Regions from separate parts of the Streptomyces pactum genome, predicted to be linked through region 3. Evidence: riboswitches for the same ligand, from Rfam matches in the RefSeq annotation. Region 3 holds a riboswitch; each other region holds the start of a gene.

Region 1 (9,875 bases), 2.4 Mb from region 3:
GGAAGACGAAGGCACGACCGACGGACCGGAAGGTGGCCCTCATGGCCCGCGTATCCCTCACCCCGCCCCGGACGCTCCTCCTCCGCGTCATGGAGCGGTACTCCCGGCGCACCTACGGCAAGGTTCTCGACCCCGGCAAGGCGCTCGCCCACAACCCCCGCGTGCTCTGGAGCGACCTGCGGTTCGAGCAGTCGGTGGCCAAGTGGAACAGGCTGGACCCCGACCTGAAGGCGCTCGCCGTGCTGGCCTCGGCGGCCTCGATCGGCTGCTCCTGGTGCATGGACTTCGGCTACTGGGAGAACGCCGAGCGCGGCATGGACCGGCGCAAGTTGCACGACGTGCCGGTGTGGCGGGAGAGCGACGCCTACACACCGCTGGAGCGGGACGTCATGGAGTACGCGGAGGCGGTGACGGCGACCCCGCCCGCCGTCGGCGACGACCTCGCCGGGCGGCTGCGGGCCCGGCTGGGCGAGCCCGCGTTCGTGGAGCTGACGGCCATGGTCGCGGTGGAGAACCTGCGCTCCCGGATCAACGCGGCGCTCGACCTCACCAGCCAGGGCTTCAAGGACTCCTGCGACCTGCCCGACGCGGGCCCCGCGGCCGCGGCCGCCGCCACGACGGACTGAGCCACCGGGCCGGGAGCGGCCGTCGCCGCACGGTGCGTCCGGCCCTGTCCGGGCGCCTGTATAGGGTGACGGGCGTGGGGAGAGTCCGGTTGAGTGTGACGGAGCGGCGCGAGGAGCTGCTGCGCGCGGCCATCGAGCAGATATCGGTGCGGGGCGTGGCCGCGCTGCGCATCGCCGACGTGGCCGCCACGCTCGGTGTCAGCAACGCGCTGGTGCTCTACCACTTCTCCACGAAGGAGAAGCTGGTCGCGGCCGCGTTCACCTACGCCGCCGAGGACGACCTCGCCCACCTGCGCAAACTGCTCGGCCGACGCACGTCGGCGCTGCGCCGGCTGCGGGCGGCCGTGCGGTGGTACGCCCCGACCGGGCAGGCCAAGGGCTGGCGGCTGTGGATCGAGGGCTGGGCGGTGGCGTTGCGGGAGCCCGCGCTGCGGGAGGTCACGCGGGAGCTGGACCGTCAGTGGAAGGCGGCGATCGCCGAGGTGGTCGCCGAGGGCGTGGCCGCCGGGGAGTTCCCGTGCCCGGACCCCGAAGGCGCCGCCCTCCGCCTGACCGCCCTGCTCGACGGGCTGGCCGTGCAACTGACGTCGTACGCGGGCGCGGTGTCACGGGCCCGGGCCCACGCGTGGATGGACGAGGCGCTCGCCCGGGAACTGGGCCTGGAACGGGAGGCGTTGACCACACAGCGCCCCTAGGGTCCCGCGCCCACGGGCCGGGACCCGACCCGCGACCAGGTGGTGCCGACGCCCGGCCCCGCGGCGTTCCACCGCCCGGACCTCGTCCGCGCTCCGGCCCCGGCGCGACAGCCCGCGAGGTGCCGCGCGCACGGCCTCGGCGACGACGGCGGGGCGACGGCCGGCACGGACCACGCGCACCGCGCCGACCGCCCGTGCCCCCCCCTGTCAGGCCACCGCCGCGATCCGCACCTTGATGTCGTCCGGCGACAGCGCCCCCTTGGCGATCACGTGGTCGCCGGAGGACTCGCCGCGCAGCCGGCGTCCGATCCACGGCACCAGGTACTCGCGTGCCCAGTGCACGTCGTCGCGCCGGACGCCCAGGGTGCCGCGGGGCGGCAGCGGCGGCCAGGGCTGGTCCGGGTCGGCCGGGACGCGCAGGCCGAGGGCCTGGCCCGCGCGCAGCGCCACGCGCGTGTGGCCCTCCGGCGACAGGTGCAGCCGGTCGGCGTCCCACGCCCTGCGGTCCTGGACGCTCCGGAGCGACCACAGGTCGAGCACCGGGCAGCCGTAGCGGTCGGCGACGGCCCGGACGTGACCGTTGTACGTGGCGATCTTTCCGCGCAGATGCCTGAGGACGGGCACCCCGCGGGTGTCGAAGCCGGTGGTCACCAGGACGGTGCCGGCCGCGGCGGTCAGCGCGGCCACCGCACGCTCGAACCGCTCGGCCACCTCGTCCGGATCGGTACCGGGCCGGATGATGTCGTTGCCGCCCGCCGCGAACGAGACCAGGTCGGGCGCGAGTCGGGCGACCCGCGGGACCTGTTCCGCCACGATCTGGTCGAGGAGCCTGCCGCGCACGGCGAGGTTCGTGTACCTGAAGTCGCCCTCGGGGCGCCGGTCGGCCAGCAGCACGGCGAACCGGTCGGCCCAGCCGACGAACGCCCCGTCGGGGCCGGGGTCGCCGACGCCCTCGGTGAAGCTGTCCCCCACCGCCACGTACGACCCGATCACTTCTCTGCTGTCACTCTTCGAATCGTCTGCCACGTCGGCCCATGATTCACCTTGAATGTGACCTACGCGACCGTAGGAACGGCTTGACGGTCGGTGAGAAAGACCACGCCTAAAGTGTTCGTCAATTCCGGAATACGCCGAAGGCCGGACCCGGGGATCGGGGTCCGGCCTTCGGTGGCGCGGGAACTGCGCGCGAAACCCTCGTCAGAGGGAGACGCCGTGCGAGCGCAGGTACGCGATCGGGTCCACGTCCGAGCCGTAGTCCGGCGTGGTGCGGATCTCGAAGTGCAGGTGCGGGCCGGTCACGTTGCCGGTGGCGCCCGAGAGGCCGACCTGCTGACCCGCCGTCACGGACTGACCGGCGGAGACGGAGAGCGAGGACAGGTGGGCGTACTGGGCGTAGTGGCCGTCGGCGAGCTGGATGACGACCTGGTTGCCGTACGCGCCGCCCCAGCCGGCGGAGACGACGGTGCCCGCGCCGACGGCCTTGAGCGAGGTGCCGGTCGGGACGACGAAGTCCGTGCCGGTGTGGTAACCGCTGGACCACATGCTGCCCGTCTGGTGGTACGGGGTACCGACGGCGCCGCCCGGGACGGGCGAGGTGAAGCCGCTGGTGGTGCCGGCGGACTGGGCGCTCGTGTCCGAGGAGTCCGAGGAGGAGGAGGAGGTCTTCGCGGCGTCCGACGACTTCTCGGCGGACTCCGACTTCTCGGCGGACGGCTTCTCGGGCGCGGCGGGCTTCTCGGCCGCCGGCTTCTCCGACTCGGCGGAGGACGACGGGGCGGACTCGGCGGCCCGCTCGCCGATCGAGAGCTTCAGGCCCGGGTGGATCAGCGACGGGTCCGAGCCGACGGCCTCGCGGTTGTCCGAGTACAGCTTCTTCCAGCCGCCGTCGACGTCCTGCTCGTCGGCGATCTTCGAGAGGTAGTCACCGCTCTTGACGGTGTACGTCCGCGAGTCCGAGTTCTTCTCGGCGCTGCCGCCGGCGGCCTTCTTCGCGGCCGTCGGTATGGAGTGCACGGCCTGCTCGGAAACGGACTGCGCGGGAGCGGCCTGGGCGCTGGCGGCACCCATCAGCGGGAGCGCGAGCGCGGCGCCACCGGTTCCGGCGACGGCGATGGTGCGGGTCAGGCGCATGGCCCTGGTACGGCGGTGCTTACCCTTCGCGGGCATGGCGAATTCCTCTCCGGCGCCTACGAGGTGAGCTGTCGGGTGCGAGCTGGAGATGCCCGGCCGCGCCGAGACGCGGCTTTACCCCAAGCCGTTCCGGGAACCGGAACAGGCGGTTGTACCTGTGGGTCCCCCGCTCCTGCCGTGTACGGGTGGTGGATGAGTGCTGGCTCCGGTCGGCGGCAGGATTAGGCGTCCGTCCGGATCGGTGGTGAACGTAAGGGACCAAGACGCACAGGGACAAGCGAGGGGTTCCGTCGGCGGGTGTCCCGATTGATCCTTTACGGGAATCACCGGTCACCCTCCGTCGATTCACGGGGCGCTTTTCAGGCGAACAGCCTGGAAAACCGGCTGGATTACGTGAGCATGACGAGCAACGCACGGTCACGTATATGACGCTGCTCACGCGACGCCTCCCCAGTCCCTTTTATTACAGCGCTAGTTGGAATGAAGGTGCCGATTCGGACAGAAGGCGCAGAAGTGTCGCAGTCGGGCGACTTCGCCCCCTGGGCCCCGGGGTCGTGCCGTATCGTCGAGTGGTGCCCGTCGGCGAGCAGCGCCGGCGGGGCGGAGTGGGAGGAGCCCCCGTGACGCAGCAGGTCCCGTCGACCGAACCCGAGCTGGCCGGCGTGCGCAACTTCCGTGACGTGGGCGGACTGCCGACCGTCGACGGGCGGCGGGTGCGACAGGGCGTGCTGTTCCGCAGTGGTCACCTCGCGCACGCCACCGGGGAGGACGCCGCGTTCCTGGCCTCGCTGGGCCTGCACACCGTCTTCGACTTCCGCAACGCCGCCGACCAGAAGCTCGACGGCCCGGACGTCGAGCTGCCGGGTGTACGCAACGTGAACCTGCCGCTGAGCGATCCGGCCGACGGCGCCGAGTTCTGGAAGATGGTCCGCGACGGCGACCTCGACCAGCTACGCGGGATCCTGGCGGACGGCAAGGGCGTGAACCGGATGATCGAGTCCTACCGCATGATCATCAAGGAGCGCACGGCGGAGCACTCCCGGGTACTGCACGCGCTCGCCGAGGACAGCGTCCCCGCCCTGATGCACTGCGCGGCCGGCAAGGACCGCGCGGGCCTGTCGATCGCGGTCACCCTGCTCGCCCTGGGCGTCGAGCGCGAGGCCGTCGTCGACGACTACCTCAAGTCGAACGCCGCGCACCGCCGCTACAAGGTGCGCCGCAGCGGCTCCGCCGCCTCGGCCTACTCCCCCGAGGTCATGGAGCTGCTCAGCCCCCTCTTCGATGCGCGCGCCGAGTACCTGGCGGCGGCCTTCGAGACCGTCGAGGAGACCTGGGGCGGAGTCGACGCCTACCTGGAGAAGGGCCTGCGGGTCACCCCGGAGACCCGGGAGCGGCTGCGCGAGCGGATGCTGGACTGAGCCACCGGCTCACCGGCTGTTGGCGCCGACCTCGAAGAGCAGGTAGATGAAGGCCGCGAAGACGTGCCCCACGATGAGGTAGATGAAGAGCCGCACCCACAGGGCGCGCGGGAACTTCTCCTGCAGGTTCATGGCGTTCCTCCGGGGGCGGGGTGGACCGGCGTGGTGGCCGGTCCCAGGCACAGTGCGGCCGTCGGGCTCTGCAGCAGGGTGTGGACGAAGAGGAGCTCGACCCCGTCGGCGTCCTGGGCGGCGATCCGGTGCGGGGTCAGCGAGTCGAAGTGCGCGCCGTCGCCCGGACCCAGCGGGTGCACGGTGTCCCCGAGGCGCAGCCGCAGCCGGCCCCGCAACACGTACAGCCACTCCTCGCCGGGGTGCACCCGCACGATGTCGCCCTGCGAGCCGTGCGGCACACGGACCCGCAGGGCCTGCATACCGCGACCGGCGCCGCCGGCCTGCCAGTACGTCCAGCCGCCCGCGAAGGTCGGCTCCATGGCGTCGGCGCGCACGACGGCGTCCCGGTCGGCGGCCGTCTCGCCGAGCAGCTCCGAGACGGTCGTACCGTAGACCCGGGCGAGGGAGAGCAGCATCGGCAGTGAGGGCTGGCGCTGCCCGGTCTCCAGGCGGGAGAGGTGGGCGGGCGACAGCCCGGCCGCACCGGCCGCCGTCTCCAGGGTGAGGGCGGCCCGGCGCCGCAGGGCACGCAACTGGGGCGCCACGACGGACACCGCGTCCGCCGGCGCGTCCGGCGACGGCGGACCGGTCTCAGGAGAGGTCATGCCTCCATTCAGCCCGAAACTTGCCCGCTGGGCAATTTTCTTGCCTCAGAGGCAAAGACGGCACGCGGCCGAAGGCGGCGGCCGGTGACTCCTAACGATTGGCCACCGCCTGCCTGACCAGGGTCTTCCCGAAGTCCCACAGCAGGCCGCCGCCGTTGTGCGCGTCGTCCATCACCTCGGTGAAGGCGTCGACGAACCGGTCCGCGTCCGCCGTGTCGATGATCAGCGGCGGGATCAGTTTGATCACCTCCAGGTGGTCGCCGGACACCTGCGTCAGGATCCGGTGCCGTTGCAGCAGCGGCACCACCACCATCTGCGCGAACAGACCCTTGCGCGCGGTCTGCAGCATCGTCCAGCGGCTGCGCAGCCTCAGCGATCTCGGCCGGCCGAACTCGATGCCGATCATCAGCCCCCGCCCCCGGACGCCGGCGAGCAGCTCGTAGCGGTCCACCAGCTCCGCCAGCCGGGACTTCAGCCGCTCCCCCACCGCGGCGGCGTTCGCGACGATCTCCTCGTTCTCCATCACCGACAGCACGGCGAGCCCGGCCGCCATGGCCTGCGCGTTGGACCCGAAGCTCGCCGAGTGGACCTGAACCCGGTCCATCGACGAGAACACCTTCTGGAAGATCCAGTCCTTGCCCAGCGTGGCCCCCACCGGCACGTATCCGCCGGACAGCGCCTTGGCGACGCACACCAGGTCGGGCTCCACGCCGTCCTCGTGCTGGAAGGCGTAGAACTTACCGGTCCGGCCGAGGCCCGTCTGCACCTCGTCGGCGATCAGCAGCGCCTTGTGCCGGTGCAGCAGCTCCTGTGCGGCGCGCAGATAACCGGGCGGGGCCTCGTGCACACCCTTGCCCTGGATCGGCTCGACGATCAGCGCGGCCACGTCGCCCCGCTTCAGCTCCCGGGCCAGGGCGTCCAGGTCGCCGAGCGGGAGGGCGGTGTCGGGCAGCAGCGGGGCGAAGCCGTCGCGGAAGCCGTCCTCGCCGTTGACGGACAGCGAGCCGGTGGTCAGCCCGTGGAAGGCGTGCGAGCAGTACAGGATCCTCGGCCTGCCGGTCGCGTACCGGGCGAACTTCAGCGCGGTCTCGACCGCCTCCGTACCGCTGTTGCCGAAGAAGACCCGGTCCAGGTGCGGGCTGTAGGAGAGCAGCCTCTCGGCCAGCAGTCCGGGCAGCGGTGGGCAGTCGAAGCGGGTCAGATCGGCCAGCGAGGCGTCGAGGACGTCGTGCAGCGCCTTGCGTACGACAGGGTGGTGGCGCCCCAGGCCCATCACCGCGAACCCGGCGAGCATGTCCAGGTAGTCGTTGCCGTCCGCGTCCCAGAAGTGCGCGCCCTCGGCCCGCTCGTAGACCTTGTCGAAGCCGATGGTGCGCAGCATGCGCGGGAGCTGGTGGTTGAGGTGCCTGGCGTGCAGCTCGTAGCGCTCGGCTCCGCGCTCGGCCAAGAGCGCGGCGAGGTCGAACTCCTTGGTCATTCAGTTCTCTCCTTGCACTGGCATGACGGTCCGTCCGCTCCCGGTCTGTTCCGCGCCGGGTGCCGCGGCATGCTCCTCCACGGCCAGGCTCGCGCTGATCCGGCCGGCGATCTCGACCGGGGTGAGACCGATGTCGGCGAGCACCTCGGCGCGCTTGGCGTGCGCGAGGAACTGCTCCGGGATGCCGAACCGGCGTACGGGTAGGTCGATCCCGGCGTCGCCCAGTGCCAGCGCCACCGCCGAACCGACCCCGGCGGCGCGGCTGTTGTCCTCGACGACGGCCACCAGGCGGTGCCGCACCGCCAGGGGGGCGAGCGCCGGGTCGACGGGCTTGACCCAGCGCGGGTCCACGACGGTGCATCCGGTGCCGCGGGCTTCGAGCAGCTCGGCGGCCCGGAGGCAGACGGGCGCCATCACGCCGACCGCCACCAGCAACACCTCGGGCCGGTCGGCCGTGTGCAGGACGTCCATGCCGCCGACCCGGTCGACGGCCGGCACGGCGGGTGTGACGGACTCCTTGGGGAAGCGCACCAGCGTCGGCGCGTCGTCGACGGCGACCGCCTCGCGCAGTTGGGCGCGGAGTTGGTCGGCGTCGCGCGGGGCGGCGATGCGCAGCCCCGGGACGACCTGGAGGACGGACATGTCCCACATGCCGTTGTGCGAGGGGCCGTCGGCGCCGGTGACGCCCGCCCGGTCCAGGACGAAGGTGACGCCGCAGCGGTGCAGGGCCACGTCCATCAGCAGTTGGTCGAAGGCGCGGTTGAGGAAGGTGGCGTAGACGGCGACGACCGGGTGGAGGCCGCCGGTGGCGAGGCCGGCCGCGGACACGGCGGCGTGCTGCTCCGCGATGCCGACGTCCCACACCCGGTCGGGGAAGCGCTCGGCGAAGGCGGCGAGACCGACCGGGTGCAGCATGGCCGCGGTGATCGCCACGACGTCGTCGCGCTCCTCACCGATCCGGACGATCTCCTCGCCGAACACGGAGGTCCAGGACGGCCCGTTCGAGGGGCTGAGCGGCGCGCAGGTGAGCGGGTCCATCACGCCGACGGTGTGGAAGTGGTCCTCCTCGTCGCGCAGGGCGGGCTCGTAGCCGCGGCCCTTCTGCGTGAGGCAGTGCACCAGCACCGGTCCGTGGAAGCGTTTCGCGCGCCGCAGCGCCGACTCGACGGCCCCGATGTCGTGCCCGTCGATCGGGCCGACGTACTTCATACCCAGGTCCTCGAAGAGTCCCTGCGGCGCGAAGGCGTCCTTGAAGCCCTTCTTGGCGCCGTGCAGGGCCTCGTAGAGGGTGCCGCCGACCACGGGGGTGCGCTGGAGCACGTCCTTGCCCCAGGCCAGTATCCGCTCGTAGCCGTCGGTCGTACGGAGCGTCGCGAGGTGGTTGGCGAGGCCGCCGATGGTCGGGGCGTACGAGCGCTCGTTGTCGTTGACGACGATGATCAGCGGCCGGTCCCGGGCGGCCGCGATGTTGTTCAGCGCCTCCCAGGCCATGCCGCCCGTCAGCGCGCCGTCACCGATGACGGCGACGACGTGGCCCCGCTCCCTCCGCACCTGGCGCGCCTTGGCGAGGCCGTCGGCCCAGCCGAGGACGGTGGAGGCGTGGCTGTTCTCGATGACGTCGTGCTCGGACTCCTCGCGCGAGGGATAGCCGGAGAGCCCGCCCTTCCCTCGCAGCTTGGAGAAGTCCTGGCGCCCCGTCAGCAGCTTGTGCACGTAGCTCTGGTGGCCGGTGTCCCACAGGATGCGGTCGGCCGGTGACTCGAAGACCCGGTGCAGGGCGACGGTCAGTTCCACCACGCCCAGGTTGGGTCCGAGGTGCCCGCCGGTGCGGGCGACCGCGTGCACCAGGAAGTCACGTATCTCGTCGGACAGTTCGCCGAGTTCCGCCTCGGACAGCGCCTTCACGTCGCGTGGTCCCCGGATGGTCTCCAGAATCGTCACGCTCGGGCCCCCTTCGGTCCGTGCTGTTCAGCTCACGGTGACGGCCGGCTCCCCCGCCGCGCCGTCCTTCTCCATCTGCTCGGCGATCTTCATGGCCTCCTCGATGAGGGTCTCCACGATCTTGGACTCGGGGACGGTCTTGACGACCTCGCCCTTGACGAAGATCTGGCCCTTGCCGTTGCCGGAGGCGACGCCGAGGTCGGCCTCGCGGGCCTCGCCGGGACCGTTGACGACACAGCCCATGACGGCGACGCGCAGCGGGACGTCCATGCCCTCCAGGCCGGCGGTGACCTCCTCGGCCAGCTTGTAGACGTCGACCTGGGCGCGGCCGCAGGACGGGCAGGAGACGATCTCCAGGCCGCGCCGGCGCAGGTTCAGCGACTCCAGGATCTGGATGCCGACCTTGATCTCCTCGACCGGCGGGGCCGACAGGGAGACGCGGATGGTGTCGCCGATGCCCTGGGAGAGCAGCGCGCCGAAGGCGACGGCCGACTTGATGGTGCCCTGGAAGGCGGGCCCGGCCTCGGTGACACCGAGGTGCAGCGGGTAGTCGCACCGGGCGGCGAGCTGCCGGTAGGCCTCGACCATGACGACCGGGTCGTTGTGCTTGACGGAGATCTTGATGTCCCGGAAGCCGTGCTCCTCGAAGAGCGACGCCTCCCACAGCGCGGACTCCGCCAGCGCCTCGGGCGTCGCCTTGCCGTACTTCTGGAGCAGACGCCGGTCCAGCGACCCCGCGTTCACGCCGATGCGGATCGGGGTGCCGTGGTCCTTCGCCGCCTTGGCGATCTCCTTGACCTTGTCGTCGA
Region 2 (9,875 bases), 940 kb from region 3:
CTGCTACCCGCGTCTGCCGCCGTGCTGCTGGCCTCGGTCACCGCCTGTGGCGCATCGTCGGTGCCGCAGGCCTCGCCGAGTGCCTCGGCCGGCTCGGCCACCGCCGGGACGCGTCCCTCGGCGAACGTCCAGCCGGTCACGGCCACCGTGCCCGACGTCATCGGCGGCAACGCCGGGCGCGCGTACGAGCAGATGAGCTCCGAGCTCGACATGACCTTCGAGGACGCGAGCGGACAGGGCCGTCGGGTGGACGATCCGGCCGAGTGGAAGATCTGCGACTCCCGGCCGGGACCGAACCAGCAGATCACCGACGCCCCGGTGGTCTTCGGCGTGGTGCGCGTCTCGGAGAAGTGCCGGGACACGACGCCGGAGTGACGTGTCCCGGGGCTCCGGCGGCACCCGGTGCGCCGCGGACGCGCACGCTTTCGCGGCCGACGGCAGTCCGGGAACGGTGCTCGAGCGCCGGCGCTCAACCGCGTTCCTCCCGGTCCGCCGGGACGGACTATCGTCGTAGACGTCTTCTGGCAATGACCGACGGTCACTGGCGATGACCGAGGCCCGCCACGCCGTCCGCTCACCGGAGCCGCCCCCCATGCCCCTCCCCTACGTCCTCCTCTCCGCCGCCGTCTCCCTCGACGGCTACCTGGACGACACCGGCCCCGAACGGCTCCTGCTCTCCTCCCCGGCCGACTTCGACCGGGTCGACGAGGTGCGGGCGTCGGTGGACGCGATCCTCGTCGGGGCCGGCACGATCCGGGCCGACAACCCCCGGCTGCTGGTGAACTCCGCCGAGCGGCGGGCAGCGCGGACCGCGGCCGGGAAGGCGGAGTACCCGCTCAAGGTCACGGTCAGCGCCACCGGCGAGCTGGACCCGGCGGCACGGTTCTGGCACACGGGCGGGGAGAAGCTGCTGCTGACCACGGACGACGGCGCGCGGCGGGCCCGCGCGCTCGGCATCGCCGCCGACACCGTGCCGCTCGGCCCCGTGCTCGACTGGCGGGCGGCGCTGGAGTACCTGCACGACCGGCGGGGCGTGCGGCGGCTGATGGCCGAGGGCGGGGGGACCGTCCACACCCAGCTCCTGCAGCAGGAACTCGCCGACGAACTGCAGCTCGTCCTCGCGCCGCTGTTCGTGGGTGACCCGGACGCGCCCCGGCTGTTCGGGCCGGGCGGCTATCAGGGCGGGCGGCTGCGGCTGGTGGAGTCGCGGCGCATCGAGGACGTGGTGCTGACGCGGTACCTGCCCACCGCCCCCGGCACCGGCGACCGCGTGTCCGCCGCCGACCGGCACTGGCTGGCGCTCGCCTGCGAGCTGGCGGAACTGTGCCCGCCGTCCGCGACGGCGTTCAGCGTGGGGGCGGTCGTGGTCGCCGCGGACGGGACCGAGCTGGCCCGGGGGTACTCACGGGAGGGCGGCGACCCCGTCGTGCACGCCGAGGAGGCCGCGCTCGCGAAGGCCGGCCCCGCCGGCCCCCGGCTCGCGGCGGCCACCGTGTACAGCAGCCTGGAGCCGTGCGCCCGCCGCGCGTCCCGGCCCGCGCCCTGCGCCCGGCTGATCCTCGACGCCGGGGTGCGCCGCGTGGTCACGGCCTGGCGGGAGCCGGACACCTTCGTGCCGGGGGCCGACGGCAGCGGAGTGCTCGCGGCCGGGGGCGCCGCCGTCGTCGTACTGCCGGAGTACGAGGAGCGGGCGAAGGCGCCGAACCGTCACCTGGAGGGGTAGGGGGATACGGATGTGCATTCCGCCCCCGGGATGACGTACAGTAGAGACACAACGGCGCGGGGTGGAGCAGCTCGGTAGCTCGCTGGGCTCATAACCCAGAGGTCGCAGGTTCAAATCCTGTCCCCGCTACTGAAGACCGAAGGCCGGAATCCGCAAGGATTCCGGCCTTCGGTGCGTTCGCGTGCGTTGGCGACGTATGCACCGGCACCGGACCGGCCCGCTACCGTCACCGGCCGGTTACCGTCACCGGCCGGTTACCGCCACCGGCACGGGCCCGCCACCGCTACCGCCTCCGGTCCAGGCACCGTCACCCGATCGGCCCGCACGGCTCGCCCCCCGCCGGCGCTCCGGGAAACCTGGAGCACGGGACGGCAAGCGGCGCGGACGTGCGGGGCGGCGGGAGACGAGTGGTGCGGCCAGGTGACGTGGACGACGAGGGAGCGCCCGCCCGGGCCGGCGGCCGGCTCCCCGGCGATCCCGTGCCCGACCCCGGCCTCGGCGACCGCCCGGCACCCGTGCCGCCCGCCACCGGCCCGGCGCGGCGGTGGCGGACCTCGTACGGGCGGACCTTCGTGCGCCTGCTCCCCGTGCTGCTGATCGTCGTCGCCATCCTGTACGACATCTTCACCCCGAGGTACTTCACCGCGGGCCCCCTCTACACGGCCGCACCCCTGGTCGCCGCCCCGGTCTACTCGCGGCGCGGTACGGCGCTCACCGGTGTCGCCGTGGTCGCCGCCGTCATCGGGCTGCAGCTCGGCAAGGGCGTCATCCACTACGTCGACTCCCTCACCGAGCTGATCACCATCGCGACGGTCGCCGTGCTCGCCGTACTCGTGAACGGCTTCGTCCGCCGCACCGGCGAGCGGCTCGTCTCCGTCCGCGAGATCGCCGAGGCCGCCCAGCGTGCCGTGCTGCCCGAGCCCGCCGAGCGGATCGGCGGATTCGAGATCGCCGCCTGCTACGAGGCCGCGCAGGCCGACGCCTTCATCGGCGGCGACCTGTACGCGGTGCAGGACAGTTCGCGCGGCATCCGGCTCATCGTGGGGGACGTGCGCGGCAAGGGCATGGGCGCGGTGGCCGCCGTCGCGGTCGTGATCGGCGCCTTCCGCGAGGCCGCCGAGCAGGAGGCGACCCTGGAGGCGGTGGCGCAACGGCTGGAGCGGGCGCTGGCCCGCGAGGGCGCCCGGCGGGACGGACTGGACGCCTTCGAGGGGTTCACCACCGCCGTACTCGCCGAACTCCCGCACGGCGACGGAACCGTACGCATCGTCAACCGCGGCCACCCGCCGCCCCTGCTGCTGTACGCCGACGGCACCCTGCGCCCGCTGCCCGCCCGCGAGTCGGCGCTGCCGCTCGGCATGGGAGAGCTGGGCGTCTGGCCCGACCGCGCGGAGGAGGCCGCCTTCCCCGGCGGGGCCACGCTGCTGCTGTACACCGACGGGCTGTCGGAAGCACGGGACGCCCGGGGGGAGTTCTACGATCCGCACACCCGGCTGGCCGGCCGCGTGTTCCGGCACCCGACGGAACTGCTCGAAACCCTCGCCGACGACGTGCGCCGGCACTCCGGGGGCGGCATGGCCGACGACATGGCACTGCTCGCCGTACGACGACCCTGAGCGATGTCACCGGACGTGACGAACCGACCGCCCTCCGCATAACAACTGATACACCGTCAGAAACTCGAGCCGGAAAGAGGAATACTGAAACCCGGTCAACTCGCCCGGTTTTCACCGATCGTGAGGCGTACGTCCGGGCCGGATTCGCTAACGATCAAGAGGAACGGCTTGGAATCCGAGCCCTGCGTCTATTAACGTTCGATAACGCAGCGCGGTCGTCCCAGCCGTCACAGAAGGCGGCTCCGTGCGCACGCGCCGAATCCCGCGAGGGAACCGGGGAACCACCACATTGGGGTGAATCGCTCGTACGACGCCGTGGAGACACGGCGGATATACGCGCGTAGGAGACCTTCCTGCTCCGAACCCGTCAGCTAACCCGGTAGGCGGAAGGAAGGAAAGGAGTACGCCCACGTGGCGTCCAACCGGCCTGCCCCCGAGGCCCCGTTCGTGCCCAGCGGGCACGACACCGACACCTTCGGCTACGACGGCTACCGCACCGAAGAGGGCCCCTGGGAGGAGTGGAATCCCACCGCGGAATCCATCCGCCCCGTACGCGGCCGGCACCGCGTCGCCAAGCAGCGCGGCGGACTCGCCCGCAGCTCCACCGTCCTCGGCGTCGGTGTCATAGCCGCGGTCGGCGCGGGCGGCATGGCCAGCGCGCAGACCGGCAAGCCGCCGGTGTCGATCTCCATGCCGGACCTGCCGAACGTCGGCTCGATCATCTCCGACGAGGAGGAGCCGGAGCCCGAGGGTTCCGCCACCCCCCTCAGCGGGATCGGCACGGTCGCCGCCGACACCTCCTCGGAGAGCTCCGCAGGCGCCGGCGAGTCGCTGCGGGCCCGGATCATGGCGCAGGCCGAGCAGCAGCAGGCCCAGGTCGAGACCAAGGCCGCCGCCGAAGCCGCGGCCGCCGCCGAGAAGAAGGCCGCGGAAGCCGCCGCCAAGGCGGAGAAGGAGGCCGAGGCCAAGGCCGCCGCCGCCAAGAAGAAGGCGGCGGAGGAGGCCGCGAAGAAGGCGGAGGCCGAGCGGCTCGCGAAGCTGGCCGAGCAGTACACGCTGCCGACCTCCTCGTACACGATCTCCTCCACCTTCGGCCAGGCAGGCGCCTACTGGTCCTCCGGCCACCACACCGGCCTCGACTTCGCCGCCCCCACGGGCACGCTGCTCAAGGCGGTGCACAGCGGCACGATCACGTCGGCCGGCTGGGACGGGTCCTACGGCTACAAGACCGTGCTCACCCTCGAGGACGGCACCGAGATCTGGTACGCCCACCAGTCCTCCATCAGCGTCAGCGTGGGCCAGCAGGTCACCACCGGCGACGTCATCGGCCGCGTCGGCGCCACCGGCAACGTCACCGGCGCCCACCTCCACATGGAGGTCCACACCGGCGACGGCGGCGGCATCGACCCGATGGCGTGGCTGCAGAGCAAGGGCCTCACCCCCTGAGTCCCGCCCCGCACACCACCCGTCCCCTCTGATCCCCGGCGGTCCTGACGGCGACCCCCCGACGTCAGGGCTGCCGGTTCGCGGCCCTGCCTGTTTTCGGGGCTGCCTGTTTTCGGGGCTGCCGGTTTGCGGGATCTTTGCCCCGTTTCCGGAATCACCGGATCCGGTGTGCTCGTTGACGCAGGACATGACTTCTCTGCGCAAGCTCGGCTCCTCCGACCTGGAGGTCTTCCCCCTCGCCCTCGGCGGCAACGTCTTCGGCTGGACCGCCGACCAGGACACCTCCTTCGCCGTCCTCGACGCCTACACGGCGGCGGGCGGCAACTTCGTCGACACCGCCGACTCCTACTCCGCGTGGGTCGACGGCAACAGCGGCGGAGAGTCCGAGACCCTCATCGGCAAGTGGCTCGCCGCCCGCGGCAACCGCGGCGACGTCGTCCTCGCCACCAAGGTCAGCCAGCACCCCGAGTACCCGGGACTGACCGCCGCGAACATCAAGGCCGCCGCCGACGCCTCACTGCGGCGCCTGGGCACCGACCACATCGACCTCTACTACACCCACTTCGACAAGCCCGAGGTGCCGGTGGAGGAGATCATCGGCGCGCTCGACGAGCTGGTGAAGGCGGGCAAGGTCCGGCACATCGCCGCCTCCAACATCTCCGCCGAGCGGCTCGCGGCCTCCCTCGCCTTCTCCGACCGCGAGGGCCTCGCCCGCTACGTGGCCCTCCAGCCCCACTACAACCTGGTCTCGCGTGACACCTACGAGGGTGAGCCGCGTGACCTCGCCGAACGGGCCGGCCTGGCCGCCGTGCCGTACTACTCCCTCGCGTCCGGCTTCCTCACGGGCAAGTACCGGCCCGGTGCGGCGGTCGACAGCCCGCGGGCCGGCGGTGCCGCCAAGCACCTGGAGACCGAGCGCGGCAGGCGGGTCCTCGCGGCACTGGACGAGATCGCCCAAGCCCACGACGCGCCCGTCGCCACGGTCGCCCTGGCCTGGCTGGCCGCGCAGCCGACGGTGGCCGCGCCGATCGCGTCCGCGCGCACGGTGGAGCAGTTGCCGGCGCTGCTGGGCGTGGCGGAGCTGAGCCTGACGGAGGACGAGGTCGGAAGGCTCACACAGGCGTCGGCCTGAGTGCCCGGGGCGGCCCTACGCGCGGTGGGGGTGGGTGGGCGCGGAGTACGGGTTGTACGGGAGGGGCGGGCCCTGGGGGCCGTGCGGGCCGCGGGGGGCGTGCACGGCTGGTGCGGGGTACGGCGTGGGGGCCGGCGCCGGGTGGCGGTGGGCGGACGCGTACGTCCCGTACGTCGCGTGTGTTCCGTGCGTCGCGTGCGTCGCGTGCGTCCCGTACGGGTACTCCGCGTGCGGTGGTGCCCCGTAGGGATGGGCCCCGTGCGGTGGTGCCCCGTAGGGATGGGCCCCGTGCGGTGGTGCCCCGTAGGGATGGGCCCCGTACGGAAGCGCCCAGGGTGGTGCGGTCACCGGTGCGGGCCGTGCCGTGGCCCGGGCCGCGTAGTCCAGTGCCGGGCGGGCCACGGCGCGCCGGTGCCACAGGGCGTCCAGCAGTTCCCGTTCCCGTACGGCGTAGTCGGCGCCCGCCCTGCCCCGGAGCCCGCGCCGGCGCAGGAACGCGAGCGAGGTCGCGAACGCCTCGTACCGCGCCACCGCCCGCGCCGCCTCCTTCCCGGCGTGCCGGCGGGCGTGCTGACGGGCGATCCGGCGGGCGCGCATCGAGCCGAGCGCGTACGGCTCCGTCGGCGCCAGCCACCCGGCCACGACGTACACGGGCAGCTCGGCGCGCACGGTGCCCAGTTCGCGCTGCCGGGTCCGGATCACCAGCCAGGTCAGCAGGCCGAAGGAGGGCACCATGACCGCTCCGTACACGGCGAAGAAGCCGTACTCGCCGAACGCGGCCGAGCCGTTCCACAGGGCGTGCACGCCCATCGCCAGCAGCAGGCCGGCCAGGGGGAGCAGGGCGCGCCGCAGGCGGTGACGGCCCGTGGAGAGCGCGGCGATGCCGAAGCCGATGCCGGTGAGCACGGTGAACAGCGGGTGGGCGAACGGCGACATCACGATGCGGACGAAGAAGGTCGCCGCGGTGACGGAGGCGATGCCGCTGCCGCCGGTGAGCTGGTCGGTGCCGAAGGCGTTGCCCAGGTAGAGGATGTTCTCGGTGAAGGCGAAGCCGGTGGCGGTGACGCCGGCTATGACGACGCCGTCGACGATGCCGGTGAAGTCCTTCCTGCGGAAGAGGAAGACCAGAAGGACGGCGGCGGCCTTGGCGGACTCCTCGACCACCGGGGCTATGACCGTGGCGCCCAGGGTGTCCGCGCCGGCAGGGTCGGCGGTGGCCGTCGCCAGCCATCTCGTCGCGAAGCTGTTGGCGACGATCGCTATCAGCGCCGCCGCGCAGGCGCCCCAGGCGAAGCAGAACAGCAGGTTCCGCCAGGGCCCGGGCGCCACCCGGTCCAGCCAGCGGAAGGCGGCGATGAGCAGCGGCACGGGCAGGACCGCGAGGCCGAGCCCCACCAGGAACCCCCGCGTGCCGGTCTGTTCGCGCACCAGGGCCAGGATCACCAGGCCGGAGAGCGAGAGCAGGGTGATCAGCGCGCCGTGACGTACCCAGGTGCGCTGCCACCAGTGCGGATGCGTATGCGTCCGCGCCGGCGGACGCGTCGGATACGGGGGACAGGTGGCCACGGCATGGACCCTAACCGGTGGGGGGCAGCTCCTCGTGCTGATCGCGATGCTGATCGTGATGCTGATCGCGGTGCGGTACGGCCTGCTGTACGCGGCGGAAGAGCAAGTCGTTCACCACATGACCCTTGTCCAGACCCTGGCCCTCGAAACGGGTCAGCGGCCGGTGGGCGGGGCGCGGTGCGAAACCGCCGCCCGGCACGGTGTTCTCGAAGCCGGGGTGCGCGGTGAGGACCTCGAGCATCTGCTCCGCGTACGGCTCCCAGTCGGTGGCGCAGTGCACGACGGCCCCCGGCGCGAGGCGGGCCGCGGCCAGGCTCAGGAACTCCGGCTGGATCAGGCGGCGCTTGTGGTGCCGCTTCTTGGGCCAGGGGTCGGGGAAGTAGACGCGCAGACCGGCGAGGGAGCCGGGGGCGAGCATCTCGCGCAGGAGGATGATCGCGTCGCCGTTGCCCACCCGGATGTTGGAGAGCCGGTGCCGCTCCGCGAGACCCAGCAGGTTGCCCTGGCCGGGGGTGTGGACGTCCACGGCGAGGATGTTGGTGTCCGGGTCGGCGGCGGCCATCCGGGCGGTGGCCTCGCCCATGCCGAAGCCGATCTCCAGGACGACGGGGCGGGCGTTCCCGAACAGCTCGCCGAGGTCGATGACCCGCTGACCGTCGATGTCCAGGCCCCACATGGGCCACAGCCGCTGCAGTGCGTCCGCCTGCCCGGCGGTCACCCGGCTCCGCCGGGGCTGGAAACTCCGGATCCGCCGTTCGAAGTGCGACCCGGCGGGATCGGCCTTCGGCCCGTCCGGGAAACGGGGCTCGCCCTTGGTACGGGTGTGCCGAAGGGACGCACCGGTGTGCGGTGCGGCGGACCGGGGAGCTTCGGGGGCGTGGTGGAAGTCAGACACAATGCGTCAATTTTACGGCCACCGGTCGGCGGGACCGCGGGCAGTCACCTGCCGCCCCGTGGCCCGCACCGCCCCGTGGCCCGCACCGCCCCGTGGCCCGCACCGCCCCGTGGCCCGCACCGCGCCGGGGAACGGGGCCGCCCCGGATCACCGCACCGCTCCCAGCATCGCCAGCGCCCTGCGCGCCACCTCCCGCCCGATCGGCAGTGACGCCGTCGCCGCGGGCGAGGGCGCGTTCAGGACGTGCACCGCGCGCGCCCCCTCACGGATCAGGAAGTCGTCCACCAGCGTCCCGTCCGCCAGGACCGCCTGCGCCCGCACCCCCGCCGGCGCCGCCACCAGGTCCTCCTCCGTCACGCCGGGCAGCAGCCTGCGCACGGCGGTGGTGAACGCCCTCTTCGACAGGGACCGCCGCAGCTCGCCCGCCCCGTACCTCCAGTGCCGCCGGGCTATCCGCCACGAGCCAGGCCAGGTCAGCGTCCCGCCCAGTTCGCCGGGCCGCACCACGCGCCAGCCGTACCCCTCCCGGGCCAGCGCGGGCACCGCGTTGGGCCCGACGTGGACGCCCCCGTCGATGCCGCGGGTCAGATGCACCCCGAGGAAGGGGAACGCCGGGTCCGGCACCGGATACACCAGCCCCCGCACCAGCTCCGGCCGCGCCAGCTCGTAGTACTCGCCCCGGAAGGGGACGATCCGCATGGCCGGGTCGTCCCCGGTCATGCGGGCGACGCGGTCGCAGTGCAGTCCGGCGCAGTTGACCAGGACCCGGGCGCGGATCACCTCCCCGGAGCGGGTGCGCACGGCGACGCCCAGGTCAGGACGCCGGTCGAGGTGCCGCACCTCGGCGCCGTACCGGATCTCCGCGCCCGAGGCCCGGGCGAGCTGCCGGGCGACGGCGACGTAGTCGCAGACGCCGGTCGTGCCGACGTGTATGGCGGCGAGGCCGCGGACCTCCGGCTCGTACCCCGGGATCTGTGCCGCGCCCAGCTCGCGGACCGGTATGCCGTTCTCCCGGCCGCGCTGCACGAGGGCGTGCAGGCGGGGCAGCTCGGAGCGGTCGGTGGCGACGATCAGCTTGCCGGTGACGGCGTGGGCGATGCCGTACTCGGCGCAGAACTTGACCATCTCCGCCGCACCCCGGACCGCGTAGCGCGCCTTGAGCGAGCCCGGGCGGTAGTAGACACCGCTGTGGATGACTCCGCTGTTGCGGCCCGTCTGGTGCCGGGCCGGTCCCGGCTCCTTCTCCAGCACCGTCACACGGGTGCCCGGCGCGGCGCGGGTGACCGCGTACGCCGTCGACAGGCCGACGATTCCGCCGCCGATCACCAGCACGTCGCAGTCGTACGCGACGCCGTGCGCGATGTCCCGCGCGGTCGCGGTCCGCACTCGATCCATCTCCCGGCCCACCTCCCGGCTCCGATAGTGCACTGCGCCACTGACAATGCCCTCAAACCCGGGAGGGGGCGGTGGATCAGGCCGGGGTCACCAGAAGCGGAC
Region 3 (9,875 bases):
GGGTCGCGCACGGCGCGCCAGGCGGTGGCCGCGCTCTGCACGTTGCCGTACGCCGCCTCCGGGTCGCCCGCGCGGCGGTGAATCCGGACCAGGTCCAGGGAGACGCGGAGGGCGTGGTCCGGGTCGCCCGACAAGTAGGCGATGTAGGCGGTGAGTTCGCGGAGCCGGAGTACCTCCGGGTGCTCCGGCCCCAGCGTTGCCGAGGCTTCGGCCACGGTCTGCTCCGCCAGTCGCGCGGCCGACTCCGTACGTCCCTCCTTGACGGCCTCGTTGATACGGGCCGTCGGCTCGGCGAGGAGCGCGGGGGCGGTGGCGTCGCCGGGTGCGGTGAGCGGTTCGTCACCGAGCACGGCCTCGGCCACGGCGTCGAAGCCGCGTGCGGGGGTGGGCTTGGGGTCGGGATCCGGGTCGGGGTCGGGGACGACGTCGACAACCGGCCCACGCGTGGGCGGCGGCGTCGAACTGTCGGAGGCGCCGGTCGCCGAAACACCGTCCATCCGGGGCGGCGGTCCGAACTCCCCCGTCGGCGGCGCCACCGTACCGGGCGCCGGGCCCGCGGCCGGTTCCGGCAGGGCGCGCAGCGTGAACGTCGGGGCGGACTCGCCGGCCGGCGCCCCCTGCGGCCCGGGCGTCGTCGGGAGGCTATCCGTCGGGTCGCCGTCCCGCACCGGCTCCACCGGCCGCAGGACGTGAGTGTGCCGGTCACGCTGTACGGCGGGCCCCCCGGGAACGGTCGGCACCGGTTCCGCGGCGAGGTGACTGGAGCCGTCCGGGTCGACGCGGAGCGGGACGGAGTAGCCGATGCGCTCGTCGTGGACCGTGGCGAGAACGGGGCGGCCGGCGGCGAGGGCGAGGCGGTGGAGGCGGTTCAGGACGGCGTTCTGGATCTCCTCGCCGGGGGCCGCGACGACCGGTGAGCCGTCGACCGAAGCGCTGCGGGGGCCGGAATCGGCCACCGGCACGCGAACGTCGATCGGCGTCGCCGCAGGAGCGGGCGAGCGCTCGGCGCCCTCTTGGTCCCGCTGTTTCTCGCGGCCGAGTCGAGACATCGTTCCCCCACTCATCGGCGGCTTCCGTCGGCGGTTTCGCTTCCCTGCCGTCCAGAGCCTGTCATGCCTGTCGTACACCTGCTGTCGAGTCTCTCCGCTCGCTCGCGATTCTCGCGTCACCGGGGTGTCACAGGCTCGTTCCAGGAGGTCACGTCGGTGTCCGCGAGTCCAGAGGGGGCGGGCACGCGGGGGGCGTGAGGCGGGAGGGGACCGGGCACGGCGGCGCCGGTGTCTCGACGCTCGCCGCGGTGTACGGCGGGCAGGACTGCGGGCGCGACTGGCCCGGCCCCGGCGACCCGCCGTCGGTGCTCCTCGTCGCCCGTACGCACGCGGCCGGGCTGGCGGCGGTCGACCGTGCCGTGGCGGCCTTCCGGCGCGGGCGGGTTCCGGCGGGGCTCGGTCTCGACTCCGGCGTCCTCGTCGCGGACGCGCCCGGGCGGCTGCCCCGGCCGCTCGCCCAGCGCGTGAGGCTGCTCGAAGCGGTGGTGGACGTCCACCGCGTTCCATGGGTTCCCGCCTGGCGCCTCGGTGAGGTGGACGGACGCCCTCCACGAGGCACGGACACCCTGGCCGGCCGCACCGGACGGGTGCGCTGAGCCTTCCGACGTCCGATGGACTATTCCTTGCGCACACATTGCTTGCGTGTGCATATAATGCAGGTGCTGGTATTCGCGCACCCCAACCAATCGGGGAGACCCCATGAACCGCCGCTTCCTCTTCCTGCTCGGCAGCAGCCGCCCCGGCGGCAACACCGAACTGCTCGCCCGCCGTGCCGCCGAGCAACTGCCCGCGGACACCGAGCAGCGGTGGATCGACCTGACCGAACACCCGCTGCCCGAGTTCGAGGACCTGCGGCACGACAGCGACCACGTCCGCCCCACGGAGGGCAGCGCGGGCCTGCTGCTCGACGCCACCGTCGCCGCCACGGACCTCGTGATCGCCTCGCCGCTGTACTGGTACTCGCTGTCCGCCCCCGTCAAGCGCTACCTCGACTACTGGTCCGGCTGGCTGCGCACCCCCGGCCTCGACTTCAAGGCGACCCTGGCCGGCCGCACCCTGTGGGGCGTCACCGCCCTCGCGCACCAGGAGCGGGAGGTCGCCGACCCGCTGATCGGCAGCCTGAGCAACTCGGCGGCCTACATGGGCATGCGTTTCGGCGGGGTGCTGCTCGGCAACGGCAGCAAGCCCGGCGACGTCCTGAACGACACCGAGGCCCTGACCCGCGCCAAGACCTTCTTCGCGCAGGATGCACCGCTCGCCCGTTTCCCGTACGACCGCACGGAGGTCCGTCCTACGACGTGATGTCCTACGACGTGATGTCCTACGACGTGATGTCCTTCGTCGTGAACCGCGCCCAGGCCGCCGAGCCGAACACCGCCGCGTAGAGGGCCTGGAGGCCCAGGTTCTTCACCAGGTCGTCCCAGTAGACCGGTTCGCGCATCAGGTCGGCGAAGGACAGCCAGTAGTGCGAGAAGAAGTACGGCCGGAGCGCGTCGAGCTGCGGGATCTGGTCGAGGATCTGGACGGTGATCAGCAGCCCGACCGTGGTCGCCATCGCCGCGATGCCGCTGCCGGTCAGGGTCGAGACGAACAGGCCGAGGGCCGCGACGCCGACGAGAGAGGCGGCCACGACCAGGGCGATCAGCAGGGCGCGGCCCAGGCCCTCGGCGTAGGTGATCCGGGTGCCGGAGATGGTGGTCAGTTCGCCGACCGGGAACAACAGCGCTCCGACAGCGAGCGCCGAGACCGCGACCACCAGCGTGGCGGCGAGGCAGAACGCGATCACCGTGGCGTACTTGGTGAGCAGCAGGCGGGTGCGGCCGGCCGGGGCGACCAGGAGGTAGCGCAGGGTGCCCGCGCTCGCCTCGCCCGCGATCGCGTCGCCCGCGACGACACCGACGGCCATCGGCAGGAAGAACGGGAGGGTCGCGGCGAGCGCGGTGAAGACCAGGAACAGGCCGTTGTTGCTGATCTGCGAGATGAACGCCGGGCCCGCGCCGCCGCCACCTCCGCCACCGCCACCGCCACCGAACGACGCCCCGTCGCTCGTCTCGATCTTCACGGCGATCCCCACCAGGACCGGCACGGCGGCCAGCACGCCCAGGAGGGCGAGGGTGCGCCAGCGCCGGAAGGTGATCAGCAGTTCGCTGCGGAGCAGCCCGAAGGACCACAGCGGGCTCGGGGCGCGCACCGCGCTCGGCACCCCGGCCCGCGGCGCCCGCTCCGCCGCCCACGGCGCCCCGGCCCGCGGCGCCTCAGTCCCCGGCACCTCAGTCCCCGGCCCCTCAGCCCGCGACATCGAAGCCCTCCCCGGTCAGCGCCACGAACGCGTCCTCCAGTGAGGCGCGTTCCACTCCGAAGCCGCGGACCCGGACGCCGGCCGCGACCAGGGCGGCGTTCAGGTCGGCGAGGTCGCGGTCCGGTGGTTCCGCCGTCACCCGGTCCTCGGCGACCGCGACGTCCCCGGCTCCGTGCTCCTTCAGCACCCGGGCGGCCTCCCCCGTGTCCGGCGTGGTCACCACCAGCCGCCCGCGCGCCCCGGCCGCCAGGTCGGCGACCGGACCCTGGGTGATCAGCCGCCCCTGCGCCATCACGGCGGCGTGCGTGCAGACCTGCTCGATCTCGTCCAGCAGGTGGGAGGAGAGGAAGACGGTGGTGCCGTCGGAGGCCAGTTCGCGCACGAGCGCGCGGATCTCGCGCATGCCCTGAGGGTCGAGCCCGTTGGTCGGCTCGTCCAGGACGAGCAGGCGGCGCGGCTGGAGCAGCGCAGCCGCGAGTCCGAGCCGCTGCTTCATGCCGAGCGAGTACGCCTTCGCCTTCTTGCCGGCGGCGGCCGCGAGGCCCACCCGGTCCAGCGCCACCGCGACGCGCTCGCGCCGGGTGCGCGGGTCTGCGGCCGGGTCGGCGGCGTCGTAGCGCAGCAGGTTGTCGCGCCCGGAGAGGAAGCCGTACAGGGCGGGCCCCTCGATGAGGGCGCCGACCTGGGGCAGCACGGTGCGGGCGGCGCGCGGCATGGGCCGGCCCAGTACGCGGGCGGTGCCCGAGGTCGGCTCGATCAGGCCCATCAGCATGCGGATGGTGGTGGTCTTGCCGGAACCGTTGGGACCGAGGAAGCCGAAGACGCTGCCCGCCGGAACGGTCAGGTCCAGACCGTCGACGGCGAGCTGTCCGCCGCGGTAGCGCTTGGTGAGCGCCCGGGTCGAGATGACGGCGTCGTCCGCGCCGCTCGCCTGGCCCGGGCTCCCCGCTTCCGTGGCGGACGCTTCGGCCACCGGCTCCCTCACTTCGTCGTCACCGCTCCATGCTGACCACCGCTCCGTACGGACACCGCCCCGTACGGACACCGCCCCGTACGAACACTGCCTCGTAAGGACACCGCCCCGTACGGACACGGCTCCCGTCCGACGCCTACTGGGCCGCGTCGGCCGCCTTCACCAGCGCGTCCTTGGTGACCGCGCCGGCGTAGACCTTGCCGTCGTCCGTGATCAGGGCGTTGACCAGACGGGTCTTGAAGACCGTGCCGGATCCGAAGTCACCCTTGACCTGGTCGCCGAAGGAGCCGAGGAAGCCACCGAGGTCGCCGCCCGCGGAGGCCGTGGGCAGACCCTGGCCACCGGTGTCGAAGGTGGCGATCGAGTTCCAGCCTTCGCCGATGACCTTCAGGCCGTCCGTCCCCTTCAGACCGTCCATCTCCTCGGCGAGGCCGCCCCCCGCCTCCCGGCCGTGCTCCGCCGCCTCGGCCGCCTCGTCGGCCTCTGTGACCTTCGCACCCTTGGGCGGCGTGAAGTCGAACGTCGACGCGTCCGGCTGCGCGAAGCTGACCTTGGTGAAGCCCGCGTCCACGACGGCCGCGCCGCCGCTCGACGGGGTCAGCGTGAACTTCAGCGGCATGCCGGTCTTCGCGTCCACCGCGACGCTGACGGCGCCGACCGTGGAACCGTCCTGCTTGGGCTTGATCACCAGTCGGTACGCGTCCCGGCCGGCCACCTGCGCGGTGCCGTCGACGGTCACGGACGTGGTGTCGTCGACCGCCTTGAGGGCCTGGTCGGCGAAGTCCTTCGGGGTGACCGGCGCCTCCTTGTGGGGCTGCTCGGCGCTGCCGGACGCGGTCGAGTGGTACACCTCGTTGGACTCGCTGTCGTAGCCCCAGACGTCCTTGCCGTTGTGGATCAGGCTGTACTCGGCGGCGTTCTCCAGCAGGGACAGCTTCTGCCGGTCGGGGCCGTCGGCGGCGACCCGGAGCGTGTGGGTGCCGGAGACCAGCTCGGTGAGCTTGGCCGACGGGTCGGCGGCGGAGCCGTCCTCGTCCCCGCCCGACCCCGGACCACCAGACATTCCGGACATCAGGCCGCTCTCCAGGCCGCCGAGGTCCGGCAGGCCCAGGTCCGTGCTGATCTTGACCGTGCCGGACAACTGCTCGACGTCCGACTTGGCGATCTTCTCGATGAGCTGCTGCGCCGTGATCTCCGGCAGGTCGGGGTCCCCGGAGTCGGCGAGCGCGGGGACGAGCCCGATCGTCGCGGCCGCCACTCCCATCACCGCGACCGGGACGACGTACCGCGCGGCCCTGCGCCGTCCGGACCGCAGGCCCTCGCCCGCCCCGGCGGTCGTGCTGTCGTCGGAATCGATCGGTGCCATTGTGTGCCCTACCTCCGTCGTCGGCGGCGGCTTTCCCACGGCCTCGCACTCGTTCACCCGTGAGCCGCCATTCTCACCCGAATCGGTGAGGATTGGTGTCTTCCGTGGTGTCCATCTGACCAAATCGGCCAACCGGAGTCGTCAGACCGCGGGCTCAACTCCGCATACTCCTGCGGGATGACACGGAGGGGCTGCGGCTCCCCCTGCCCGTAGGGGGCGGATACGCCGCCGGACACTCCCGGCCCGCGGGAGTCGAGGTACGCGGCCGGACACTCCCCGGCCCACAGGAGACGGGGTGCGCACGCCGGACACTCTCCGGCCCACAGGAGACGGGGTGCGCACACCGGACACTCCCCGGCCCACAGGAGACGGGGTGCGCACGCCGGACACTCTCCGCCCACAGGAGGCGAGGTGCACGGTCGGACGCTCCCGGCCTGAAGGGGGCGGGCGGGACGCGCTGCCGGGTGCTCAGCCGGCCCGGTGCACCACGGCGTCGCACAGCTCCACCAGCGCGGACTTCGCCTCGCACTCCCTGAGCGGGGCCAGCGCCGCCCGGGCGTCCTTGGCGTACCGGACCGTGTCCCGCCGCGCCTGCTCCAGCGCGGGGTGGGCGCGCAGCAGGCGCAGCGCCTCCGCGTGCCGCGCGTCGTCGCTCAGGTCGGAGTCCAGCAGCTCGCACAGCGCGATGTCCTCGGCGAGCCCCAGCCGGGCCGCCCGCTCGCGCAGCCGCAGCACCGGGAGGGTCGGGATGCCCTCGCGCAGGTCGGTCCCGGGCGTCTTCCCCGACTCGCGCGAGTCGGAGGCGATGTCCAGGACGTCGTCCGCGAGCTGGAAGGCGACGCCGAGCCGCTCGCCGTACTGGGTCAGCACGTCCACGACCGTCTCGTCGGCGCCGGACATCATCGCGCCGAACCGGCAGGAGACCGCCACCAGCGAGCCCGTCTTGCCGCCCAGCACGTCCAGGTAGTGGTCGACCGGGTCCCGGCCGTCCTGCGGCCCCGCCGTCTCCAGGATCTGGCCGGTGACCAGCCGCTCGAACGCCAGGGCCTGCACGCGGACCGCCTCGGGCCCGAGGTCGGCGAGGATCTGCGAGGCGCGGGCGAACAGGAAGTCGCCGGTGAGGACCGCTACCGAGTTGCCCCAGCGGGTGTTGGCACTGGCCACGCCGCGCCGCACGGCGGCCTCGTCCATCACGTCGTCGTGGTAGAGGGTGGCGAGGTGGGTCAGCTCCACGACGACGGCCGAGGGCACGATGCCGGGGGCGTAGGGGTCGCCGAACTGGGCGGAGAGCATCACCAGCAGTGGCCGAAATCGTTTACCGCCGGCCCGCACCAGGTGCTGGGCGGCCTCCGTGATGAACGGAACCTCACTTTTGGTTGCCTCAAGCAACCCTTCCTCGACCGCAACCAATCCGGCCTGGACATCGGCTTCCAGAGCCTGGTCCCGCACGCTCAGCCCGAACGGCCCGACGACGGTCACGAGGGGTCTCCTGTCTGCTGGTGTCTACTGGCGATTACCTGGTTTGTCGATAGGTCGCTGCCACCACTCAAGTCAGCGTATCCGGTCACCTTTCGATCACCGCTAGCGCCCACCGTTACAGGCCGGTCGGTATCAGATCATGCACAGTATGTTTTTGATCAGGTGATATGAGCACATATTGATCGACATCACCAGGGCCGGAATCCGCCACGAAGATCACATCACTCCTCCCAACGGCCCGCACTCCGAATACGTCACCCACCCGGCTCGCTCCGCGCCCGCCCCGAACGGATGCCCGCACAGCACACGGAAACACCGGACGGAGCGGGGCCGGAGAGGGGGGCGCGCGCGACGGCGGACCCGCCCGGCCGGCGGTCGCCACCCGAAGCCCTCCCACTCTGCGGCCGATTGACTCGCGATTGGCCCTAATGCCCGATTTGCCATTCTTGTTGAGTCAGTGAGTTGACTCACTCCTCCACACCTGTAGGCAACCCCGCCGCCGACCGTGCCCTCCCTTTGCGCCGCAAGCCAGTTGAGCCTTGGCGGCCGCAAAGGATCAAGCGCACCAAACACCCCAGACCAAGGTCAACAGGCGCGTTGGGTGATTCCTGCACTTGTTTCGGACATGTGCTCTCGCATACGTTCCCGGCCTGTCGGGCGGACGCCGAATCCTGCCACCGCCCGGTCACACAGTCATCCGCCAACAAACTCGCAGGCAGGAGCGGGGGACCCAGGTAAGTCGCCGCACCGGTCACCACCGGAGCGGCTCGGGGTGAAGCCGTGCCCGTCAGGGCCCGGCCGGGCACCTCCCCGCCCGAACCCGACAGCTCACCTCGCAGGCGTAAGGAGAGGGACTCAAGCATGTCTGCCAACGGTCAGAACCGTCACGCCCGCACCGCCCGCCTCGCCCGGAAGCTCGCCGTGGCCGGCACCGGCGCCGCCGTGCTCGCCCTGCCGCTCATCGGCGCCACCAGCGCCTCCGCGGCCACTCCGGCCGCCACCACGGCCGCCACGACCGCCACCACGGCGGCGACGACGTACCCGGACAACCTCGACGGCTGGATCCGTGAGTCGCTCGACATCATGGCGCAGCACGGCATCCCCGGGTCGTACGACAGCATCCACCGCAACATCATGCGGGAGTCGTCGGGCAACCCGCTCGCCATCAACAACTGGGACATCAACGCCATCAACGGCACCCCGTCCAAGGGCCTGCTCCAGGTGATCGACCCGACCTTCCAGGCGTACCACGTCGAGGGCACCTCCTGGGACCCGTACGACCCGGTCGCCAACATCACCGCCGCCTGCAACTACGCGGCCGACCGGTACGGCTCGATCGACAACGTCTTCGGCGCGTACTAAGAGGTACCGAAGACCCGCTCGAGGACGACGGCCACGCCGTCGTCCTCGTTCGTCGTGGTGATCTCGTCGGCCACCGCCTTGAGTTCGGGGTGGGCGCCGGCCATGGCGACGCCGTGGGCCGCCCAGTCGAACATGGGGATGTCGTTGGGCATGTCGCCGAAGGCGATCGTCCGCCGCCGGCCCAGCCCCAGGCGCTCGGCGGCCATCGCCAGGCCGGTCGCCTTGGTGATGCCGCACGGCTGGAGCTCCACCGTTCCCGGCCCCGACATCGTGACCGTGGCGAGCGAGCCCACCACCGCGCGCGCCGTCGCCGCCAACTCGTCGTCGGTCAGGTCGGGGTGGCGAAGGAGCACCTTGCTGATCGGCGCGCTCCACAACGCGTCGCGCCGCTCGACCCGCACCGCGGGCAGCGTCGGATGGGGCATCAGGTACCCCGGCTCGATGAGCGTCAGGCCGTCGACGCCGTCCTGGTCGACCGCGGCGTGCACCTGCCCCACCTCGGCCTCGATCTTGCCGAGCGCGGTCTCGGCCAGCTCCCGGTCCAAGGTGACCGACCACAGCATCCGGTGCTCTCCGGCGTCGTACACCTGCGCGCCCTGGCCGCACACCGCGAGCCCGGTGCAGCCGAGGCGGTCGAGCAGGGACCGCACCCGGGGTGCCGGCCGCCCGGTCACCACCAGGTGCCGCGCACCGGCTCCGGCCACCCGCGCCAGTGCGGCCAGCGACCGGTCGGACACGGTGTCGTCGCCGCGGAGCAGCGTGCCGTCGAGGTCGGTGGCGACGAGTGAATAAGCGGTGCGGTCCATGATCAGAGAATACGGACACCGCACCTGTCCGACTCACCCACGATCGCTTCCGAACGAGGACGCGCGAGGTAGGCACGAGTCCGCACGAGTACGGCACAAGTGCGCACGAGGACGCACGTTCGTGTCCGAAACCTGGCACATCATCGGCTTCATCGGCTAAGGCCGGTTAAGGGCCTGTGCACCGGTTGGCAACAACATGGTCCGCTACCTACCGGCCGGGCCGTCCCCGGGGGTACCTTCCTTCTGTCCAGGGGGACTTGATCGGGGGGTCGGGTTGAACAGCGGACGTGTGCGCGTGCTCAGGCCGGAGGAACTGGGCGAGGGGGAACGGGAGCGCTGGCGCGAGCTGCGCGCCAAGTCGGCGGCACCACGCAATCCGTTCATGGAACCGGAGTTCACCGGCGTCGTGGGCCGGGTAAGGCCGCGGGCGCGGGTCGCGGTGGTGTACGACGGTGGTGAGGCGGCCGGTTTCCTGCCGCACGAGCGCGGGCCTCTGGGCCAGGGCCGGGCGATCGGGCTCGGCGTCTCGGACTGCCAGGGC

What was found. Region 3 has a riboswitch for cyclic di-AMP ahead of B1H29_RS15395 (transglycosylase SLT domain-containing protein). Riboswitches for the same ligand answer to the same signal wherever they lie in the genome.
Region 1: another riboswitch for cyclic di-AMP. It lies ahead of B1H29_RS05400 (M23 family metallopeptidase); the one in region 3 lies ahead of B1H29_RS15395 (transglycosylase SLT domain-containing protein).
Region 2: another riboswitch for cyclic di-AMP. It lies ahead of B1H29_RS19710 (M23 family metallopeptidase); the one in region 3 lies ahead of B1H29_RS15395 (transglycosylase SLT domain-containing protein).

What each region holds. Positions count from the first base shown of each region.
Region 1 covers NZ_CP019724.1:1,264,448-1,274,322, forward strand. The annotation lists gene B1H29_RS05385 (carboxymuconolactone decarboxylase family protein) at 42-626, shown strand; gene B1H29_RS05390 (TetR/AcrR family transcriptional regulator) at 701-1,321, shown strand; gene B1H29_RS05395 (SGNH/GDSL hydrolase family protein) at 1,529-2,314, opposite strand; gene B1H29_RS05400 (M23 family metallopeptidase) at 2,519-3,487, opposite strand; cyclic di-AMP (ydaO/yuaA leader) riboswitch at 3,490-3,649, opposite strand; gene B1H29_RS05405 (tyrosine-protein phosphatase) at 4,072-4,869, shown strand; gene B1H29_RS05410 (DUF6126 family protein) at 4,879-5,001, opposite strand; gene B1H29_RS05415 (helix-turn-helix domain-containing protein) at 4,998-5,648, opposite strand; gene B1H29_RS05420 (aspartate aminotransferase family protein) at 5,740-7,125, opposite strand; gene dxs (1-deoxy-D-xylulose-5-phosphate synthase) at 7,126-9,066, opposite strand; gene ispG (flavodoxin-dependent (E)-4-hydroxy-3-methylbut-2-enyl-diphosphate synthase) at 9,094-9,875, opposite strand, start outside.
Region 2 covers NZ_CP019724.1:4,643,440-4,653,314, forward strand. The annotation lists gene B1H29_RS19690 (hypothetical protein) at 1-375, shown strand, start outside; gene B1H29_RS19695 (dihydrofolate reductase family protein) at 593-1,723, shown strand; tRNA gene B1H29_RS19700 (tRNA-Met) at 1,779-1,852, shown strand; gene B1H29_RS19705 (PP2C family protein-serine/threonine phosphatase) at 2,149-3,339, shown strand; cyclic di-AMP (ydaO/yuaA leader) riboswitch at 3,583-3,740, shown strand; gene B1H29_RS19710 (M23 family metallopeptidase) at 3,751-4,785, shown strand; gene B1H29_RS19715 (aldo/keto reductase) at 4,973-5,917, shown strand; gene B1H29_RS19720 (PrsW family intramembrane metalloprotease) at 5,933-7,483, opposite strand; gene trmB (tRNA (guanosine(46)-N7)-methyltransferase TrmB) at 7,494-8,378, opposite strand; gene lhgO (L-2-hydroxyglutarate oxidase) at 8,526-9,773, opposite strand; gene B1H29_RS19735 (hypothetical protein) at 9,850-9,875, opposite strand, start outside.
Region 3 covers NZ_CP019724.1:3,708,114-3,717,988, forward strand. The annotation lists gene B1H29_RS15360 (hypothetical protein) at 1-1,049, opposite strand, end outside; gene B1H29_RS15365 (hypothetical protein) at 1,244-1,645, shown strand; gene B1H29_RS15370 (flavodoxin family protein) at 1,749-2,351, shown strand; gene B1H29_RS15375 (ABC transporter permease) at 2,371-3,348, opposite strand; gene B1H29_RS15380 (ABC transporter ATP-binding protein) at 3,335-4,321, opposite strand; gene B1H29_RS15385 (LolA family protein) at 4,458-5,687, opposite strand; gene B1H29_RS15390 (polyprenyl synthetase family protein) at 6,156-7,166, opposite strand; cyclic di-AMP (ydaO/yuaA leader) riboswitch at 7,855-8,022, shown strand; gene B1H29_RS15395 (transglycosylase SLT domain-containing protein) at 8,028-8,528, shown strand; gene B1H29_RS15400 (HAD family hydrolase) at 8,525-9,334, opposite strand; gene B1H29_RS15405 (GNAT family N-acetyltransferase) at 9,609-9,875, shown strand, end outside.